One region of the Gilliamella sp. B2887 genome, then DNA from elsewhere that is predicted to be linked to it. Evidence: riboswitches for the same ligand, from Rfam matches in the RefSeq annotation. Region 1 holds a riboswitch; the other holds the start of a gene.
What was found. Region 1 has a riboswitch for preQ1 ahead of queD (6-carboxytetrahydropterin synthase QueD). Riboswitches for the same ligand answer to the same signal wherever they lie in the genome.

Region 1 (10,387 bases):
TGTTATGAGTAATGATTTAGCTTTGCTGCAATTTGATTATTTTTTAGATATCAACATCATTGAACATCCGGAATTGATTAACGTCAAAAAATCATTGAAGAGTGAATATAAAATACACGGTTTCATGTATTTTGCAACTTTTTTTTGAAAAATACTTTAATTTTAAACTAGCTGGATAACTTAATGATATTATTCATAAATAACTGAAACTCTTGTAACAATCTGTCGTCTAAACCTGATCAAAAAAGGATTAACAGATTTGGCTTTGGCTGATTGTTTTATTAGTCTTTTGCACAGAATGTTGATAAGTTTTATCGTGGAGTTAACATTTATACTGAAACATCGCTCTTTCCTCAAACCGTTTGGCAAAATAACGGACGCAAAGTGATAAAAAATGGGTTTTACCGACCATTAAGATAAGCCAATCAATGAAATTTTCGTGTGGTTTAAAGGTAAGGGTAATGATTCTTTGAAAGTCGAGTTTTATGAATAAGTGATAATGTGCTTTGTAAAAAATATTTAGGAGTGTATGCCGTTTCGTTGTTTTTTTGTCTTACATTGAACGATTAAGGACGAATTGAGAGGGAGGGGGGGAAGCTCTGGTAACGTGGGGATGTGTCATGATGTTATCTCAATGGGGATTGGTGATGGATAAATCATGATAAAAAAATGACTTTTTATTGTCACCTTCCTTTTGGGTTAAGAGGGGTATTTTGTTGTTCAACGTAAATAAGCGAAAAATTGTAATGGTATACACTCCTAAATCTTTTTTACAAGATAAACATAAAATTAGTCGATTCAAATTCAATTTATGTTTAAGTAGTATTGAGAGCGGACTATCTAATCAAGAATTTTTTCATCAGAATTATTACCTTACCAACACTCATCATTTGGCAAGTCAAACGCCTTATTGACATTAGCAGAATGAATAAGGTGAATGACAAAACAAACTTACTAAAATTTGATAAAACATCATCATTACCAAATTAAATAGCGCTGAACAGTAGAGCTGACTGATTAAATTTTAGTGCCTAAATCTGTTTTTTATTCAGTTAACTAATAGCAAAGAATTAAACGATTACTCAATATGAGCAAACTTATGCGTTTGAATGCTTAGTAACCATTTGTTGTCGATGCGGTTTTGGTTGATTTTGCCAAGTAATTCAATTGTTTCAAGCATATTAAATTCCCCCTTTTTTTCGCAAGGAGATAGATAATATCGTTTGGCTTGAATCTGGTGTTCGATATATTGGCAAAAAGGGAGAAAGTCTGCATGATTTTCAGCAACAATTCGCACTTCGTTTGCAGTCGGTTGAGCGATTTTTTGGTATCGTGCTTGATAACAAAATTTAGGGCTAAGGGCGATATAGTCAATTAAAGGATCGACTTTACCTAATCCATTACTTTCAATAGCAACAAAGTAGCCGGCTTGTTTTAGGGGGAAAAGTAATTCTGGTAGGGCGGTAACCATCGTTGGTTCACCCCCAGTAATAATGATGTTTTTGCTGGTATATTGTTTCACTTTAGTCAATAACTGATCTCGTGTAAAACGGGTAAATCGGCGAAAATTAGTATCACACCAAACGCAATTTAAATTACACCCAGCAAAACGAATAAAAATGGCAGGCATGCCTGTATTATAACCTTCGCCTTGTAATGATTCGAAGATTTCAACAATACGAAATTCCGTCATTTTTCGCTCCGATGGTACTCACAGTAAGATGTGGGGGTTTCCCAAAGTTTGATCATCGAGATAGGTAAGTATTGTGACAGGCAATCAAAAATAAATTTACTCATCCCTTCGGCAGTGGTGCGACAAGGAAAGGCAAAAATTTTTCGATCCATCTCTTGCAATAGTGAAGCGATACGGCATTCATTAGCATTATTTTGATTATAAAGGTAAGCATGATCAAGCGGATCCACAATGTGCTGTTTAACAATCGCTTTTAAATCAGCGTAATCCATGACCATATCTGCACTGGAACCCGTAGCTATCAGATCACCTTTAATTTCGACCAATAAGCGATAAGTATGTCCGTGAAGGTTATGACATTTTTTGTTGTGCCCGTCTAACATATGACAAGCATCGAATTGAAATTCTTTAGCAATTTTGAACATGTATTATTCCTAGTTTTTTTTCGTGGGATGGATCACGAACCACGGTTAGACCATCTAACAAAATAGAGCGGCTAATATAATCGATTAGCGGCTAAATGTCATCTTACAATTGTTATTACGAGCAATATTCATTACACTAATGTTGTAAAATTGAACATTTATATTTTGCTTATTTCAGTAACTGAATATAAATTCATTTTATTGTCGATTTTTTGTAAAAAATTTCATAAAAAACTCTTGAAATTTATCTTTCCACACTCATTTAGTAACCATGCAAATGGTTTATCTGCTTAAAGCATTTAAGCCAAATCTATTGCTCAGGAGATAATTAATATGAGGTTAGATAAACTCACTAATAAGTTTCAACAAGCTTTAGCTGATGCACAATCATTAGCATTAGGTAAAGATAATCAGTATATTGAGCCTGTTCATGTTTTAACCGCCATGCTGAATCAAGAAGGCAGCAGTATCAAGCCGTTACTGGCAGCAGCGGGGGCAAATGTGACAATGTTACAACAAGAACTCAATCAAGCAATTGATCGATTGCCACAAGTACAAGGTGTGGGAGGAGAAGTCATTCCATCTCAAGATTTTGTACGTGTATTCAATCTTTGTGACAAGTTAGCGCAAAAAAATGGCGACAGTTATATCTCATCCGAACTCTTTATATTAGCAGCGTTAGAAGAAAAAGGCAGTTTAGGTGATATTCTTAAAAAAGCCGGTGTGACCAAAGAAAGATTGAATCAGGCAGTAAGTCAAATAAGAGGAAGTGATAACGTGAACGATGCTAATGCCGAAGATCAACGTGGTGCGTTGAAAAAATATACCATTGATTTAACCGAGCGTGCTGAACAAGGTAAGCTTGATCCAGTCATTGGGCGTGATGAAGAAATTCGCCGTACAATCCAAGTATTACAACGTCGTACTAAAAACAATCCAGTGTTAATTGGTGAACCAGGTGTGGGTAAAACAGCCATTGTTGAAGGACTTGCGCAACGCATTGTTAATCGTGAAGTGCCTGAGGGATTACGGAATAAACGAGTACTGTCTTTAGATATGGGGGCGTTAATTGCTGGCGCAAAATATCGCGGTGAATTTGAAGAACGTTTAAAAGCCGTTTTAAAAGATTTAGCCAAAGAAGAAGGGCGCATTATTTTATTCATTGATGAAATCCATACCATGGTTGGTGCAGGTAAAAGCGATGGGGCAATGGATGCAGGTAATATGTTAAAACCCGCATTAGCCCGCGGTGAATTACATTGTGTTGGTGCTACAACGTTGGATGAGTATCGTCAATATATTGAAAAAGATCCCGCTTTAGAACGTCGATTCCAAAAAGTGTATGTGGCTGAACCTACTGTTGAAGATACGATTGCTATATTGCGTGGTTTGAAAGAGCGTTATGAATTGCATCACCATGTCCAAATCACGGATCCCGCAATTGTGGCTGCTGCTACGTTATCGCATCGTTATATTTCCGATCGTATGCTTCCAGATAAGGCCATAGATTTAATTGATGAAGCTGCGTCAAGTATACGTATGCAAATGGATTCAAAACCGGAATCATTAGATAGACTTGAACGCCGTATTATTCAGTTGAAACTTGAGCAACAAGCGCTTAAGAAAGAGTCTGATGATGCGAGTAAGAAACGACTTGAGATGCTAAATGATGAACTTTCTGAGAAAGAAAAAGAGTATGCGTCACTTGAAGAAGAGTGGAAGTCAGAGAAGGCTGCTGTTTCGGGTACTCAGACAATCAAAGCAGAGTTGGAAAAAGCACGCACTGAAATAGAACAAGCTCGACGTGCTGGTGATCTCAATAAAATGTCGGAGCTTCAATATGGCAAAATCCCCGAACTTGAGAAAAAACTGGCATCGGCAACACAGCTAGAAGGCAAAACCATGAGGTTATTGCGTAATAAAGTTACCGATAACGAAATTGCCGAAGTTTTATCTAAAGCTACGGGTATTCCTGTTTCAAGAATGCTGGAAAGTGAAAAAGATAAATTATTGCATATGGAAGATGCGTTACATAAACGTGTGATAGGTCAAGAAGAAGCCGTAGTTGCGGTAGCTAATGCGATTCGTCGTAGTCGAGCAGGACTTTCTGATCCAAACAAACCAATTGGTTCTTTCTTATTTTTGGGACCAACGGGTGTAGGTAAAACCGAACTTTGTAAAGCTTTGGCTAACTTTATGTTTGATAGCGAAGATGCCATGGTCAGAATCGATATGTCTGAATTTATGGAAAAACACTCAGTGGCACGTTTAATTGGTGCACCTCCGGGTTATGTAGGGTATGAAGAAGGCGGTTATTTGACTGAAGCAGTGCGACGTCGTCCTTATTCCGTCATTTTATTGGATGAAGTGGAAAAAGCACATCCGGATGTCTTTAATATTTTATTACAAGTATTGGATGATGGACGCTTAACTGATGGACAAGGGCGTACCGTTGATTTCCGAAACACAGTGATTATTATGACATCTAATTTAGGTTCAGACTTGATACAAGGTCATGTTGAATTAAGTTATGATGAGATGAAAGCGTTAGTAATGACTGTGGTAACGAAACACTTTAGACCAGAATTTATCAATCGTATTGATGAAACTGTGGTATTCCATCCACTTGGTCAAGAAAATATCAAAGCAATAGCCAGAATTCAATTGGCTCATGTGGAAAAACGTTTGGATGAACGCGGTTATCAATTGGACATCTCTGATGCAGCGTTGGAGCAACTTGCCAAAGTTGGTTTTGACCCAATTTATGGAGCAAGACCATTAAAACGTGCAATTCAACAAGAGATTGAAAACCCATTAGCACAACAAATCTTATCAGGTAAACTTGTGCCAGGTAAAACCATTCATTTGGAATTAGTGGGTGATAACATTGAAGCCAAACAATCCTAATATCCTGATTTTTTAAATTAAAAGCCTGAAAACAATATGTTTTCAGGCTTTTTTATTACTTATCTTCATCGATTAAATGATACAAAACAATATGTTTTTAATCGGTTATTTTCAGAGAGTGCAAACTGATGTCCCGTCTATTTTAAATTACTGTCTAATGTCAGAATTCAATCATCAATCTTTCTACTTAATTCCATTAATGGGTCATAAAAGCAATTATAGTTAAGAAGAATAGGATCTTTTCTGTAATACCGTTCATTTATTATTGGTAGGGATTTCACCTAATTAACATGCTCGATGTTGATGCCTTTTCTTCATTTATGACTAAAATTAAATCTTTAATCTTCTTTTAATGAACTAGGTAAAATTTATTAATGTTAATATTATCCATTAACTTATAATGTAACATTATATTCAACACTTGGCTTTAAATTACGTTAAGATAAAATAAAAATCAACAACAGAAAGTAATAAAATATTGCTAAATCCATCATAAAGCATCATACTAAATCATATTAATAAAATATCCATTAGTGAGTGAGAGGAAAAATAAATGATTAAATTAATTATCAGTGATTTAGACGGAACTTTTTTAAACGAACAAGGCGATTATGATCGTGAACTGTTTGCAAAAGTTTATGCACAAATGACAAATGAGAATGTCCATTTTGTTGCTTGTACAGGCAAACAGTGTGAGCGGGTAGAAGAGTTGTTTGGTGATGAGAGTAAACGGATTTGGATCGTTGGTGACAGTGCTACAACAATTAAATTTAATGGAGAATTTATCTATCGTTCTTTTTTACCCAATGAGGTAGGACAACGTATTATCAAAACATTGGAACAAGTCAGTACCGATCATGTCATCATTGCCTGTACAGCAAAAGGGGCAGTGATTCGTTCCGATTTACCAGTAAGATTGAAACAAAAAGTTCGTGGATCTTATGCTGCTATTATTGAAGTTGATGAACTCAGTTCAATTTCCGATGATTTTATTAAAATCACGGTCTATGATGAAACGGGGCAATGTCCACAAACGCGTTTGCATTTAACCCCTTATGAGGATAAGGTGTATATTGTTGTATCAGAGGCAACTTGGATTGATATCACTGATTATGATGTGCATAAAGGTACTACTATCAAGAAATTACAAGAAATGCTTAAAGTAACGGCTCAGGAAACTATGGCATTTGGCGATGGTTATAACGATATTGAATTATTAGAACAAGCCCAATACAGTTTTGCCATGCGTAATGCTTTTGAAGAAACGAAAGCGAAAGCTAAGTTTATTACTGGCTATAACCGTGATAGTGCCGTTCTAAAAACCATTCAATTGATATTAACTTTACAATCAACGTAGCTAAAAAATAGATTCGCTCGACCTTGATGCGAATCCATTAGGCGACTTCTATTGTTAGATCAAAATTCTCAAAACCTTCAATTTTCGTTTCTTGACTGACTACAACAATATCGATATCTTCACACGTTGCTACTTTATAACGGGCTATCTGTAACATTTTATCGGCAATTACAGCGGCGACAACTTCATTACTTTGGGCAATCACTTCCTTTTTAAAACAAGCGTCTTCATAATAAACGGCACTTAATCCGGCTTGTGGATCGAGTCCACAGACACCAATAAATGTTTGATCAAAGACCATGTTACGAATTTGATTTACCGTATCTGAACCCATGGTACTGCCTGTTTGAGGGTTAACTCTTCCACCAAGTAAAATAAGCTCCCCCTGAGTTCGACTACTGAGAAGTGAAGCAATTTGAGGAGAATTTGTCACAATGGTTAAATTCATATCGGTGGGGATATAGCTTGCCATGGTCAAATAGGTTGAGCCTGCGTCAATAAATATACAGGAATTGTCTTTGATCAGTTCAGCGCATCGTTTGGCAACCGATGATTTTTCACTAACGCTTTGCGTCATTCTTGTTTCGAAGCTGGCTGATTGTTTTAACTGACTGACCGCGCCTCCATAAACACGTTTGCAGATTCCATCGCGCGTAAGTTTTTGTAAATCGCGGCGAATCGTGTGTTCTGAAACACCGAGTAATTTAATTAAGTCAGCATTAACGACTCGACCTTTGTCTTTCAATAACTGTTGAATGTAAGATTGTCGTTGTTCAGGAAAAGCATCATAATCAATCATCTATAACTCCATCAATTAATTTACCTTTATCCCACACCATGTTTTTGTGCAAAATATTATCTTCACCTAAATAGTGTGGATTTTCAGTATTGATATTATTTCGTTTTAATAAACAAGCATTGTATTCCATTTCGGTACATTGACGGCTTATTTGAGCATTAAAAAAATGTATCTGGCAATGATTTGATTTATGAATATAGTGTTTATTTTTGTAGTGATAAACGCTATCGATTTGAATCAGGATTTTTTGCTCTTTTTCGTCATAATCATAACATGTTTTTGTGCCAGTTGCTGATTTGTCTTTTTTGTTAAAGTTGATGTTACTTCCCCATAAGTTTGTTGCGATAAATTTACCGTTGTCATTGAGATAATAGTCGTAGTTATCGCCTAATCTGGCATTTGAGCGATACTTTTTAATGGCTAAATCCGCTTTACCATCAAAGTTGATATCTTCAAGACTAATACTGTTAAAACCGTTGTAACTGTAATCTAAATTTTGGATTTGTTGCAGCAAGTTATGATGTTTTTTATCGTAAACATTAATACCTACTAATTTGATGTGATTGTTTTTCTGTTTTGATAAAACGGCCGTAAAATAGACTTTGCTCAAGGAAGTGGATTGTAATAATTCAATGCGATTTAATTCGGCAGTGGACTGGTCATTTATGACAAACTGTTTTTGTAATACTACAGAGTATTGTTGATGTACTTTTCCATCGAACCAATAACCCTTTAATGTTTCAGGTAAAAACTTTTGAGTGTCAGCGTGTTCAAAGTGCAGGTTGATAAATTTAAAATAATGACTTGAATCCTTCACTTTTATTTTTTTAGAGATTTCATCAATATAGATATCTTGCTCATCGTACAGAACTAAACGGGTTCTATTTTCAGGGCATGAACGGATGAATTCACATTCATTAGATAGTGTATTCAGGTGTTGTTGAAAGTCATTTTGATAAACCCAAAAACCTTTATTAATGTGATTTAAATAGGTTTCTATATACAACATAATTGGGTTGTCGGCAATATAACCTTTATAAGCATAAATGGAACTGAATGCGGGGAAAGATATGATTAACAATAAGCTGAGCAGTACATTTCTCATTTTATTTGTTTATTGATTGATTATTCTATTTTTTAATGATTGCACAGTATAATGCCTTAAAGGATTTTGTACAGATAAATTCGAACATATAAATTATAATGGGATCACCCCAGTGGGGTGCCTCTTTTTTAGCATAATGATGATTATTGCGTTATCTATCTTATGATACATTTGCATGGTTGATAACAGCAACTTAACACGACGCCTAAAAATTTCTCATATTCATAAGATTAATGATATAATTCATTGTTTAATCAGCAATGATACCTGTTTTCCTCACATACAGCTAGGCATATTGATGTTTCAATTCGTTAAAGTGCGGTCCCTTTGGTTGGAATAACAAATTGAGACGTATCTACATTTTCCAGTTTGAGTAAGGCAATTTTTTTATCAATTCCACCTGCATAACCGGTTAAATTACCTTTAGCGCCAATGACGCGATGACATGGAATGATAATGGATATTGGGTTATGACCAACAGCCCCACCCACTGCTTGGCTTGACATGCTTGCTGTATTGGTTTTTTTCTTGATTTGTTTGGCGATGTCGCCATAAGTAATGACTTGACCATAAGGAATTTGGCATAAAATATCCCAGACCAAATGTCGAAAAGGTGTTCCTTGTGGCGCTAAGGGTAATGTTTCAATTGTTGGTTTTTTACCGTTAAAGTAGTCGTCAAGCCATTTCTTGGTCGTATTGAAGATGGGTAAATTAGGCTGATGGTGTTTTTGAGCATGTTCTATCTGTCCGAAATATTTTTGCCCTTCGATCCAGACACCAACCAATTTATTTTGCTCACTAGCAAGCGTGATTAAACCCATTGGCGAGCAATAGGTGCAGAGATAAAACATAAATATCCTTATTGAGTAAAGATGCACGCGATCTATTATATCGACTTCTTATATTATGGATATGGTTATAATTTTTTTTATTTTACATGGTAAAAGCATTAACTCTGATTATAATGTCTTTATTTATCTTAAAATTACAACTATATTGAAGGGAATAGGATTATGGATTCAAACATTACATCTGCTAATTCAATGTCTCGAGTTGCTTTGGCCAGTTTTATCGGTACAGCTATTGAGTTTTATGATTTTTATATCTATGCAACAGCGGCTGCTTTGGTCATTGGACCGGTATTTTTCCCTGACAGTTCCCCATCTGCTCAGGCGTTACAATCTTTTGCCACATTTGGTATTGCCTTTGTTGCTCGTCCAATTGGCGCCTTTTTATTTGGGCATTTCGGTGACAAAATAGGGCGCAAATCAACCTTAGTGTTTTCCCTTATTTTAATGGGTGTTGCCACGACCGGAATTGGATTATTACCGGGCTATAGCGCTATTGGTTTTTGGGCGCCGTTTTTACTGTGCATTTTAAGACTTGCACAAGGGTTAGGGCTTGGTGGTGAGTGGGGTGGCGCAGCTTTGCTGGCAACGGAAAATGCCCCCCAAAATAAGCGAGCATTGTTTGGTATGTTTCCACAGTTAGGACCATCAGTGGGTTTTTTATTATCTAATGGTGTGTTTTTGTTGGTTACATTATCATTGTCTAATGAACAATTTTTACAATGGGGATGGCGTATACCATTTTTATTAAGCGCAGTATTGGTGATTATTGGATTGTATGTGCGTTTGAAATTGGTTGAAAGCCCCATTTTTACCAAAGCATTGCGCTGCAAAGAGCAAGTTAAAATACCAGCGATTGACATTTTGGTTCATCATTGGAAAACATTGGCTTTAGGTTCGTTTTCAATGATTGGTTGTTATACTTTATTCTATATCACTACTGCATTTTTATTACAATATGGCACCCAATATTTAGGTATTACTAAAGGTAATTTTTTAGGTTTTTTATGTATTGCAATTGTCTTTATGGCGATAGCGACGCCAATCTCTGCTCGTTTAAGTGATAAATATGGGCGTAAACCTGTACTGGTTGTTGGCTTGTTGTGTGTCGCCTTATCTGGCACAGTTATGACGCAGTTTATGGCAAGTGGTTCAGATCGATTCGTTTTGAGCTATCTATCTTTAGAGCTGTTTTTAATGGGCATCGTATTTGCTCCTATGGGCGCTTTTTTACCTGAAATTTTTCCAACCCA
Region 2 (10,387 bases), on a different contig from region 1:
AATCAATTGGTTATTCCGTAAACCAACGATATTAAGTGAGGCGAAGATATCTTTATTCATTACAGGACAATTTTTATCAATGGGAGGCAATAATGCTTGTCTTCGTTCTTTGGTTAACAACCAATTTTCTAATGAAACAGGCCACAAGGCTATTGTTTTTTTTTGTGCTCCTGTACAATCAGCGGCAACACGCTTACCTCGTTCATTTACCCAAATGTTTATCCAACTTGAATGGTAAATATTGTTTTTTAATTCACTCACGGTACTTAATGTTGGTGGTAACAGATTATTTAATACCCATGCTGTTTTTTGACGATGGCAATTAACATCTGAATCGGGAAGTGGCTGACCTGATGGCCAACAAATTTTCTCAATCGATACCGATTCAGGTTTCTCATAAGCAGGGAGAGGTTGATTTAAGCGCCTTTCTCTATTTAATAATATTGAATTAACTTGTTGCAAAATTGGCAATGCTGACATTGAACCATACTGCCCAACAACAGGAGTACCGTCAGGGCGCCCTACCCAAATACCAATTAAATATCGAGGATTTATACCAACAGCCCAAGCATCACGATAACCATAACTGGTTCCTGTTTTAAAAGCTAATAAATTGTTATTCATTAGCATTTGCCGAGTAATCCATGCACTACCATTAGAGATAAAGGGTTTATTAATCAAGGGATCGGATTGAGTAAATCGTAAGGGACTAACATTACCCTGCCTTGCAAATGCACTGTATGCACTAATAAGGTTATCCATCCTAAGCGAGGCTCCACCTAATATATAGGAAATATTTGGTTCATTGGCAATAGAAAATAAAGGTAAACCAATGCCAGCAAGTTTTCCTGCAAACTTTTTTGGGCCGTATAACTCAATCAATTGGACTGCTGGTAAATTTAATGATTGATTTAATGCATCAGAGACACTTACAGGTCCATGAAAACCTTCATCAAAATTAGTTGGTCGATAATCGGAGGTAATACGTGGAACATCTTGTAATAACGATTCAGAATGGACCATACCTTCATCGAGAGCAAATGCATAAATGAATGGCTTGAGTGTTGAACCAGGAGATCGTAACGCTCTAATCATATCAACTTGACCAAAACGCTCTTTATCATTAAAGTCAGCTGAACCTACATACCCTTTAACTGTCATATCTGCATGATCTACCACTAAAATTGCTAATGAAGTTTTAGGCGGTAATTGTTGTTTTCGATTAATAGCAAGATCTTCTAAAATATACTGAATAGAAACATCAATAGTGGAATGAATCGTATTATCATTAGGATATTGCTGTTTTAATCTATAAGCCAATAATGGGGCTAACTGTGGCGTTTTTCGTGGATAAACCCAAACTTCGTCTCGTCGAATTTGATCAATTAACTCTTTTGGCCAAACATCATACTGTGCAAGTCTATCTAATACTTTGTCACGAGCTAGCGTAGCTCTTCGAGGAAATCGATCTGGCCTTAATCGACTTGGAGCTTGAGGCAATACTGCCAATAATACTGCCTCACTTCGAGTTAAGGCTTTAGGTTGTTTACCAAAATAAGACCAGCTAGCGGCACCAATACCTTCTATGGTTCCCCCATAGGGAGCATGATTAATATATAAAGTTAAAATCTCTTGTTTAGTGTAATGGAGTTCAAGTTGCAAAGTCCGAAAAATTTGTTTTAATTTACCAATCAAAGTTCGATCATGAGGAGCGAGTAACCTAGCCACTTGCATTGAAATGGTACTACCACCCGAAATAATTTTATTACTCGATAAATTTTGCCAAGCAGCTCGAAATAACGATAATGGATTAATACCAATATGATGATAAAAATAACGATCCTCATAATGTAATAATACATCAAGATAATAATCAGGAACTTCATCAAGGCTTACCGAATAACGCCAAATACCTTTTTCATCAGCAAATCGCCATAAAGGAGTTTCATCTTGAGCAACAACGGTTTGTGTTGTTTTATTTTGCGAAATTGATAATGGAAAAAGAAAATCAGCAACAAAAAAGCCGCCGACTAACGATAACAATAAAAAGATAAATAATTTATTAAAAAACTTTTTCATTATTGGTATTCGTCTATCTAATACAATTAAAAAAGCAATTCCACCAATGCTATTGACGGAGTAATCAATGAAATTTATCTAAGTAAGGGTATTCAAATCCTTTACTATCACTTAATTAATTACTTTTTTTATTGGAACCGATATCGTCATTAAGCTCGGAGATTGCCCAATAGCAAATCGATCAGGACGGTACATTGATTCAACATAAGGATGAGGAATCATATAATTTCCTGTTGTTACTGCTCTCACTAAGTAAGCAACACGTTTATGATATTTTTTTTGTCCGATATCATTTTGGATATTCACAGCAGCCACATATCGATCATCTCTGAACTCCTGATATTTAAGTTGACTTACGTCATCATCTTTCAATAAAGATGCTATGCTAGGGATGGATGATAGATGCACGCTACTATTAGAAAGATTCTGATTTTCAAGTTCTAATCCAGCTGGTAAGTAATCAACAATCAATGCATCATGAACAGGTTCTTTGGATGTTACATCTAAAATCACTACCATTATGGTTCCTACTTCTAATTGCGATGGGTTAATCTTGTTACCCAGCAAATCGTAATAGGTTCGACTAATGTTAAAAAAGCCATCTTGTGATGTTGGTGGTGGAGCAGTTTGTCCATAACCAGAAAGAGAGAATTTAAGATAAAGAGGTTGATTATATTTTGAATTGTTAATAGATAACCCTTTCGTTAAGGCTTCATAATGATAGGAATTTGAGAAGATTGAATTTACCTTAGCAACGTTATCATTTATTGCCAGTTTAAATTTATTGTCCTTTTTATGTTGCTCTAATGACCAACCAGCAATAAACAATGCATTCAATTCCTGAGTTGAGTAATAGCGTTTTTCATTTAATAATTCAGATAGAATAAATAGAAAACTGGCTTGATCTTTTTGAGCCATATCGTTTTCAATCAATAATGATAAAATTAATGCTTGGTCACGAATTTTGCTACCATAATTACCTAGCCATTTACTATAGTTAAATGGAGTTGTGAAGATTAATGGTAATAATTTGTCATAAATAGATGTCATGCCATTTATCTTCGCACTTACTGATAATTGTGCCAAAGGTAATGGGGAGTAAACAAACGATGTATCATGATTGATTTTATTAGATAAATAATTGATTTCATTTCGCATTGCTGAGGAAATCTTACTGTATTTGGATAAAATCATTAGCGCATAAGCTTTAATAGACAACTTTTCAAACTCAAGTTCTTTTTCATTCCCGTAATAATAAAGATGGTTAAATGAAGATGAATCATAAATATATTGACCAAGACGCATCATTGCGGCATCAAGTGCTTTATCATTTACCTGATAACCTCGTTCTTTAGCTTGCAATAAAAAGTCAGTGGCATAAACAGTAAGCCAATGTTCTTCTTCACTATGACTACTCCATAAACCAAAACTGCCATTACTCCGTTGCATTGATAAAATGCGTAAAATGCCTATATGAACCTTTTCACGGCGTTTGTCATCAGAATCGGTTTTAATACCTAACTGTGCAAGCTGTTCATTGTTCGCATATAAAGATGGGAATAATCCACTGATTGTCTGTTCTAAACAACCATAAGGATAAGCAAATAAACTTTTAATATATTGAGCGATGTTCAGTGGAGGTTGATTAGAGACGACCAATTGCCCTTCAACGGTATTTTTAATCAATTCAGTTAATGCTTGGTCAGGTAATTTCCAACTTTTATTTTCATCTAACACTGCCTGATAATATCTTAATGTTGGAGCGTAAGCTGGTCTTACACCTATATTCCAAGAACGACGAATGTTAAAATCTTTATTATCATCCATGACAATACCTTTCACATCAACAGTTATAGTACCTATACCATAACCAAAGTTTGCAGCAACAGGAATCTGAATAATATGTTTTTGTTTGCTATCAAGTTTGACAGAAATAGATTTGGCATCATTTTGATGAATCAAACCTGTGGTTGATATTTCAACTTGCATAGTTTGGATCGTATCAGTCAAATTATGAAGATCTAACGCTAATACAGCCTGATCTCCGCCGGATAAAAATCGCGGAGTGGATAATTCGGCAATCACAGGCGCTGCTACCTTTATCGTTTTTTCTGCTTTACCAAAACGATTGTCATCCCATGCTTGCGCCATTATGCGCAATTCACCATTGAAATTAGGTAATTGTAAATCAACAATACCTTCGCCCTGATCATTTAATTGAATAGTTTCTAATTGTTGAGCAACAATAAAAACATCATTAGACGGTTTTTTTCCACCAGTGCCCATTGCATCACCACCAAAGCTCATAGTAACATTACGCCCTGAAGCTTCAATTAAGCTACCATAAACATCAAAAATATCAACATCATAACGTTTACGTCCTAAAAAGCCAACGTAAGGATCTGGCGTAACATAATCAGTAATATTTAGTACACCCGAATCAACAGCAGAAACTAACACTATGACTTTTTTATCTTTTTGAATAAATTGCTTATCCATTTTGATTTTAATTGGCACAATACTTTCTGGATGCACTTGTTTTAGAGAATCGATTGAGATATTTAAATGACGCTTAGTTGTATCAGTAGGTAAATAAAGTAAACCCATTGCTCGTTTTACTGTTTGTATTGCTGCATCAGTCGATGGGCGTATTATCATGGCATTAATATAAATATCATGTCTTCCCCAATTTTCAATTGGTATATCGACATCCAAACCATTTTCGCCTACAGTAATTGCTTTTTTCCAAATGATACCATCATTTGTTTCAAGAGAGATGTAACCAGATCCTACAACTGGAGCTTGAACATTGACTTTAGCCACATCTCCGACATGATAAAAGGGTTTATCAATACTTAACTTGACTTGATCGGGGCGCACTGATTTCGTACCATGTGTATTATCCTCCCAATCGTAACCTGACCAGAAGCGAAAACTTGTCACTACTTTAGAGTCTGCATCAATAACTTCAATACGATAAGATCCATAATCACTGCTCAAATAGCTTATTTTAGTCGTACTCCCCACTTCAATGGATAATTGATCCTCAGAAATAACAATGTCACTGGAATTATAATTTACTTGCCAGCCATCTTCGTTTGACCAAGTCCAATAATATTGACGACGCTCATGAATCAGTCTTGTTTTTAAGGAATTTGTACCAAGTTTTTCACCCTCTAAATTGACATAAGCAATTTCAAATTCTGCATTAGTCCCGATATCAACGGTTGGACGCTCATAATAATTATCACTGTTCCAATCATAATATGGTGAATCCGCAAATAAAGCTCGAATTGCTGGTAATTTATTTGCAGGCCAAATGGTTTGAGTAGCATAACGCGTAATAGGTCTACCACCTGAATCCAGCAGACTCGCTTGTAGAACCACTTTGACTGGAGAACGTAAGTTTGACCAACTATTTTTCTTAATATGAAGCTGTTTTAAGCCATTGTTATCTAATTTCTCCTCAAACGAACCAAGTTCACTGTAGAGATTAGCGTCTGTTACTGAACCAATTTTAAAATCGGCTAATCCAGCAATAGAATCAACTTTCTTTAAATACACATTAGCATCTAGGCGATTATCTGATGCTGGTGCACCATACAAATACCAACCTTTGATATCAAAGTAAACGTCTTCATCGCTTAATATTGGACCGCTGGATGAACTGGTTATTTCCATCGCCATACGTTCTGGCAAAAATTCTTCCACTTTAAAATACCAATAACGATAAATGTCATCCCCTAGATTGAAACGAATTGACCATTTACCTGTTGCTGCATCAGATGGAATAACATAATTAGCCTGATATAAACCATTCGTATCAGCATTGCTTTTTAATTGAAAATTTTTAACTACTCGTCCATTAGCTGAAATCATATCTGCTATAATTGGTTGGTTAGGCAATGGTTGTCCATCGGCATTACGTAATAATGCATTAAAATAGACAGTTTCATCTGGACGATAAAGATCTCGGGGTCCAAAAACAAATAATTGCTTGTCATAATAAGGTGTGCCTGATAAATCGAATTCAGTCAGATTAAGGGCATTGCGATCAATATATATAAATGAAGTTTGTTTTCCATCGCTGGCTGTCAATACCCGATATTCATCATTGTTATCCATAGTGAATTCAGCATAACCATCTTGGTCTGTCTTTTCTAAAATATATTGACAATTGTTATCTACTTTTCCACGATTACGACAAGCTATTTCAACATTTGCAAGAGGCTTACCATCATCCAATCCATAAGCCATAACCGTAAATTTATGATTTTTATAGTTATGAACTGAAATTCCAATATTACTTATTGAAAATAGGGTTGCTGGATTTGATTCGTTGTAAGTCCCAGATTCATTCATCACGGCAACATAAACGCCTTCCTGATTAAGTTCATTAATTTTTGAAAGGTTGACTAGAACAGTTTCTTGAGCATTGGGTTTAGGATTAAGATCAAAACGTGACGAATATACTAAATCGGCATAGCCATTCATCTCTTCTGAACGCCAAACTGAAAGTTTATTAATAAAGCCAAATTTATGAATAAAATCACTTAATTTATCGGGCTTAATTTTAAAAAAGTTAATGTCGACCTTATTAACATTCAATGTGGTGACAGGTAATCCACTCATGGATTTACTCGGTAATAATAATCCAGTACTGGCAAAATTCACCATGGGATGACGATCTTGAGTCGTTAATTCTTTTTCATAAACTGATTGTAAACGACTGTTATTAATTGCCGTTAACATTTTATCGATCGTTAATGCTAATTTACGATTTGGTGCAAGATAACGATGTCGTAATTCCAAACCATTATCAGACAACTCCCAGACACCATCGACTACACCGGTTTCCTTATCGACTAATCTCAGTAAATTTGTAAAATTTAATTTGGGTAGAAGTGGAACAGAAAAAGTCACAACTAGAGTACTTGATCCATCAAGAATGATCTCTGAGCAATCAAGAATTTCTAGTTTTTTATCTTTATATTTTTCGATTAAATCAGGTGTTGGATTAAATACAATAGGTGATTGCAAATCAATATTCACATTTTGCGTCGAGCTATTTTTTTTGTTATCCATTATCTTTGTCATAAGCTCGTTATCATTGGCTTGAGCACATAGCGTTAAAAACAAACTTAATATCGCTAAGTGTTTAATCAATATCATGATTTCACCCATTTACCCTTTTATTTCACAAAATGATGTGATTATTTTTTATCAATATTATGCACTGTCAGTAAACGTTTAGCAAAAAATCTTTATAATAGGAATTGTTTATAAAATGATAAATCAAATTTTTAACAGAATTTTTCAGAAAAACTGATTTGAAGTGGTACTCTTGGCATTTAGAACTTACTGTACGATCAATAAGCTCCAAATGTTGGTAATTTATAAATAATTGGGTGATGACTGACTGGTTTATAGCGTTTTTGCAGTTAATTTTTTTAAAATAACATTCAAAATAATCCCATATAATGGTAAAAAGAACAAACCACAAATTAAAATTTTAAAACTGTAATCCATTAACGAAATTTCACCCCAGTGATTGGCCATAAATTCATCACTGCTTTTGTAAAAAGCAATAGCAAAAAAGACGATAGTATCAATACCATTTCCAAAAATTGCAGAAGCGGAAGGTGCTACCCACCAAGAACGATTTTTTCTTAAATAGTTAAAAACAGTAATATCCATTAATTGTCCAATTAAATAAGCCGCAAAACTGGCTAAAGCAATTCGAAAAACAAAGCTATTAAAATGAATCAATGCTGACCAACCTACCCAATGGGTTTCGAAAAATAGAACCGAAATTAGGTACGAAAACAATAAAGCGGGAATCATAACCACAAAAATAATTTTTCTCGCCAAACTGGCACCAAAAATACGAATAGTTAAATCAGTGGTCAAAAAGATAAATGGAAAAGTGAACGCTCCCCAAGTAGTATGAAATCCAAAAATATCAAATGGAATTTGTACCAAATAGTTACTGGAAGCAATAACGATAATATGAAAAAAAGCCAACCAGCCGAGTGCTTTATGTTTTTGCTGTCGAGTAAATTGTTTTTCAATCAATTGTGAATGAACGTTTAAATACATATTTGTTTCCTTTTTTAATGGGGTGAGAGAACCCAGATAAATATTGGTTAAGTTTGGGCTAAATATTCTTGTAGACCTTTATCACGCAGCATACAACTAGGACATTTACCACATCCCCCTTCTACACCGTAATAACAAGTATGGGTATTTTGGCGAACATAATCAAGATAACCCAATTTATCAGCCATTTCCCATGTTTGAGCTTTAGTCAGGTACATCAAGGGTGTTTTAATATTAAATGCATAATCCATCGCTAAATTCATCGATACATTCATGGATTTAATAAAAATATCACGACAGTCAGGATAACCACTAAAATCCGTTTCACAAACGCCGATAATAATATCATTAATACCTTTCTGCTTGGCATAACAACCCGCTAACAGTAAAAACAACATATTACGTCCATCAACAAAAGTATTTGGGTAATCACCATCTTGTGCAGCTTTGATTTCTTGCGAATCATCAATCAAAGCATTATTGGTCATATGTTTGATCACTGATGTATCAATTACGGTTTGCTTGACACTTAAATCCTCGGCGATCCACTTAGCTTTATCCAATTCAATACTATGGCGTTGACCATATTGAAAGCTTATGGTTTCAACATTCTCACGACCATAATCGGCAATGGCTTGCAGCAGACAAGTCGTCGAATCTTGCCCTCCAGAAAATATCACTAGTGCTTTACGATTTTTCATTAAAAATTCCTGTCAGATTGATAATTAGCGATTATCGACTTTTTCGGGATAAAGATCATGATTAACTAAGCGATTGAGTGCAATTTGCTTCCACTGAGTATTGGATTTACCATAATTGGCATAAGGATCAATTGAAATACCACCACGTGGTGTAAATTTACCCCACACTTCAATGTATTTAGGATCCATTAACTTAATCAGATCTTTCATAATGATATTGATGCAATCTTCATGATAATCACCATGATTTCGAAAGCTGAATAGATACAGCTTAAGAGATTTACTCTCAACCATTTTGATATTAGGCACATAAGAAATATAAATTGTGGCGAAATCAGGCTGACCTGTAATAGGACAAAGACTCGTAAATTCCGGACAATTAAATTTAACAAAATAATCATTACCGGGATGTTTGTTATCAAAAGTTTCCAGAATTTCCGGAGCATAGGTTGTTGGATAGCGAACAGACTGATCGCCTAATAATGTAACGTTACTCATAATTTTCCTTAGTTTTTTTGCGTGGGAGGTTCACGAACCACGAGACAAGCCGCACACCTTACCTTTTTTTACTAAAAAAGTCTAGAACATCATTTTAATCAAATTAATTAAGAGCTGATTTGGAAACAATGAAACGGTTAACTTTGAAAAATAGCAAATATTACTCTATAAAATTAGCTATCTAATAAAATTTTATAAAAAAGAGATCAGTTTATTTTCAGTAATTGTTATGTGTAACACTCATTCTGTTTTATCAAAAAGACAACATTCATTACCGATAAAAAAACATCCTTGTAGAAGATTTTTAATCAATAGTCATAAATTTATGAATAGTAAAGGGATAATAAAGATCAATGTTATAATCTGTTTATTTATATCGTTGTAAGACTCATGTTGTTCTTTGGACTATTAATAGTCCTAATGCGATTATCTAATTATTTTTTAACAATTGGTAATAGAAAATTAAAATAATTTAATTGATTATATTTACATCGAATACATTTAGTCGATTTTCAGTATTCAAGTTTTAAAATTTTGTAATTAATAGCCGTAAATTATCTGTCATAATATTCATCCATTTCTAATGGTTTTATTTAATAATATTTAGATAAATGATCATATAAAACTTATCGTTTTTGGTAGCACTTTAGGTTAACAGCATTTTTACAGAAAATAGCTAAATAGAACTAAAGAAAATTAACATAATTTTAGCTAATATGAGATATTAAAGATGACCTCAAGAAGTAATATATCTCCTCAAGGTCAATATTAATTGCACAAATTTCAATATTATTTTATTGTTCGAATCTATTTTTTAATTTCAATAAAATTAAAAACTAAGATTACTTAGTATTAACTTTATCATAATAATCCGCTAATTTATTTTTTGCTTCAGTGAGTTCTTTTTCTGCATCGTGCAATTTAGATTTTAGAGCATCAATTTTGTCTTGATTTGCATTAATACCATCTTTTTCATACTCTTTGGTTTTTTCTGCTAATTTTTTGGTTTT

Region 2: another riboswitch for preQ1. It lies ahead of queF (preQ(1) synthase); the one in region 1 lies ahead of queD (6-carboxytetrahydropterin synthase QueD).

The regions. Positions count from the first base shown of each region.
Region 1 covers NZ_JAFNMX010000010.1:89,216-99,602, reverse strand. Annotated here, with positions in the region: gene J3U13_RS08875 (7-carboxy-7-deazaguanine synthase QueE) at 1,079-1,693, opposite strand; gene queD (6-carboxytetrahydropterin synthase QueD) at 1,690-2,118, opposite strand; PreQ1 riboswitch class I at 2,122-2,167, opposite strand; gene clpB (ATP-dependent chaperone ClpB) at 2,452-5,025, shown strand; gene J3U13_RS08860 (Cof-type HAD-IIB family hydrolase) at 5,579-6,382, shown strand; gene J3U13_RS08855 (DeoR/GlpR family DNA-binding transcription regulator) at 6,420-7,181, opposite strand; gene J3U13_RS08850 (hypothetical protein) at 7,174-8,286, opposite strand; gene J3U13_RS08845 (methylated-DNA--[protein]-cysteine S-methyltransferase) at 8,598-9,137, opposite strand; gene J3U13_RS08840 (MFS transporter) at 9,300-10,387, shown strand, end outside.
Region 2 covers NZ_JAFNMX010000004.1:28,049-38,435, forward strand. Annotated here, with positions in the region: gene pbpC (penicillin-binding protein 1C) at 1-2,079, opposite strand, end outside; gene J3U13_RS04630 (alpha-2-macroglobulin family protein) at 2,191-7,251, opposite strand; gene J3U13_RS04635 (7-cyano-7-deazaguanine/7-aminomethyl-7-deazaguanine transporter) at 7,504-8,178, opposite strand; gene queC (7-cyano-7-deazaguanine synthase QueC) at 8,226-8,879, opposite strand; gene queF (preQ(1) synthase) at 8,904-9,377, opposite strand; PreQ1 riboswitch class I at 9,380-9,424, opposite strand; gene J3U13_RS04650 (DUF1090 domain-containing protein) at 10,220-10,387, opposite strand, start outside.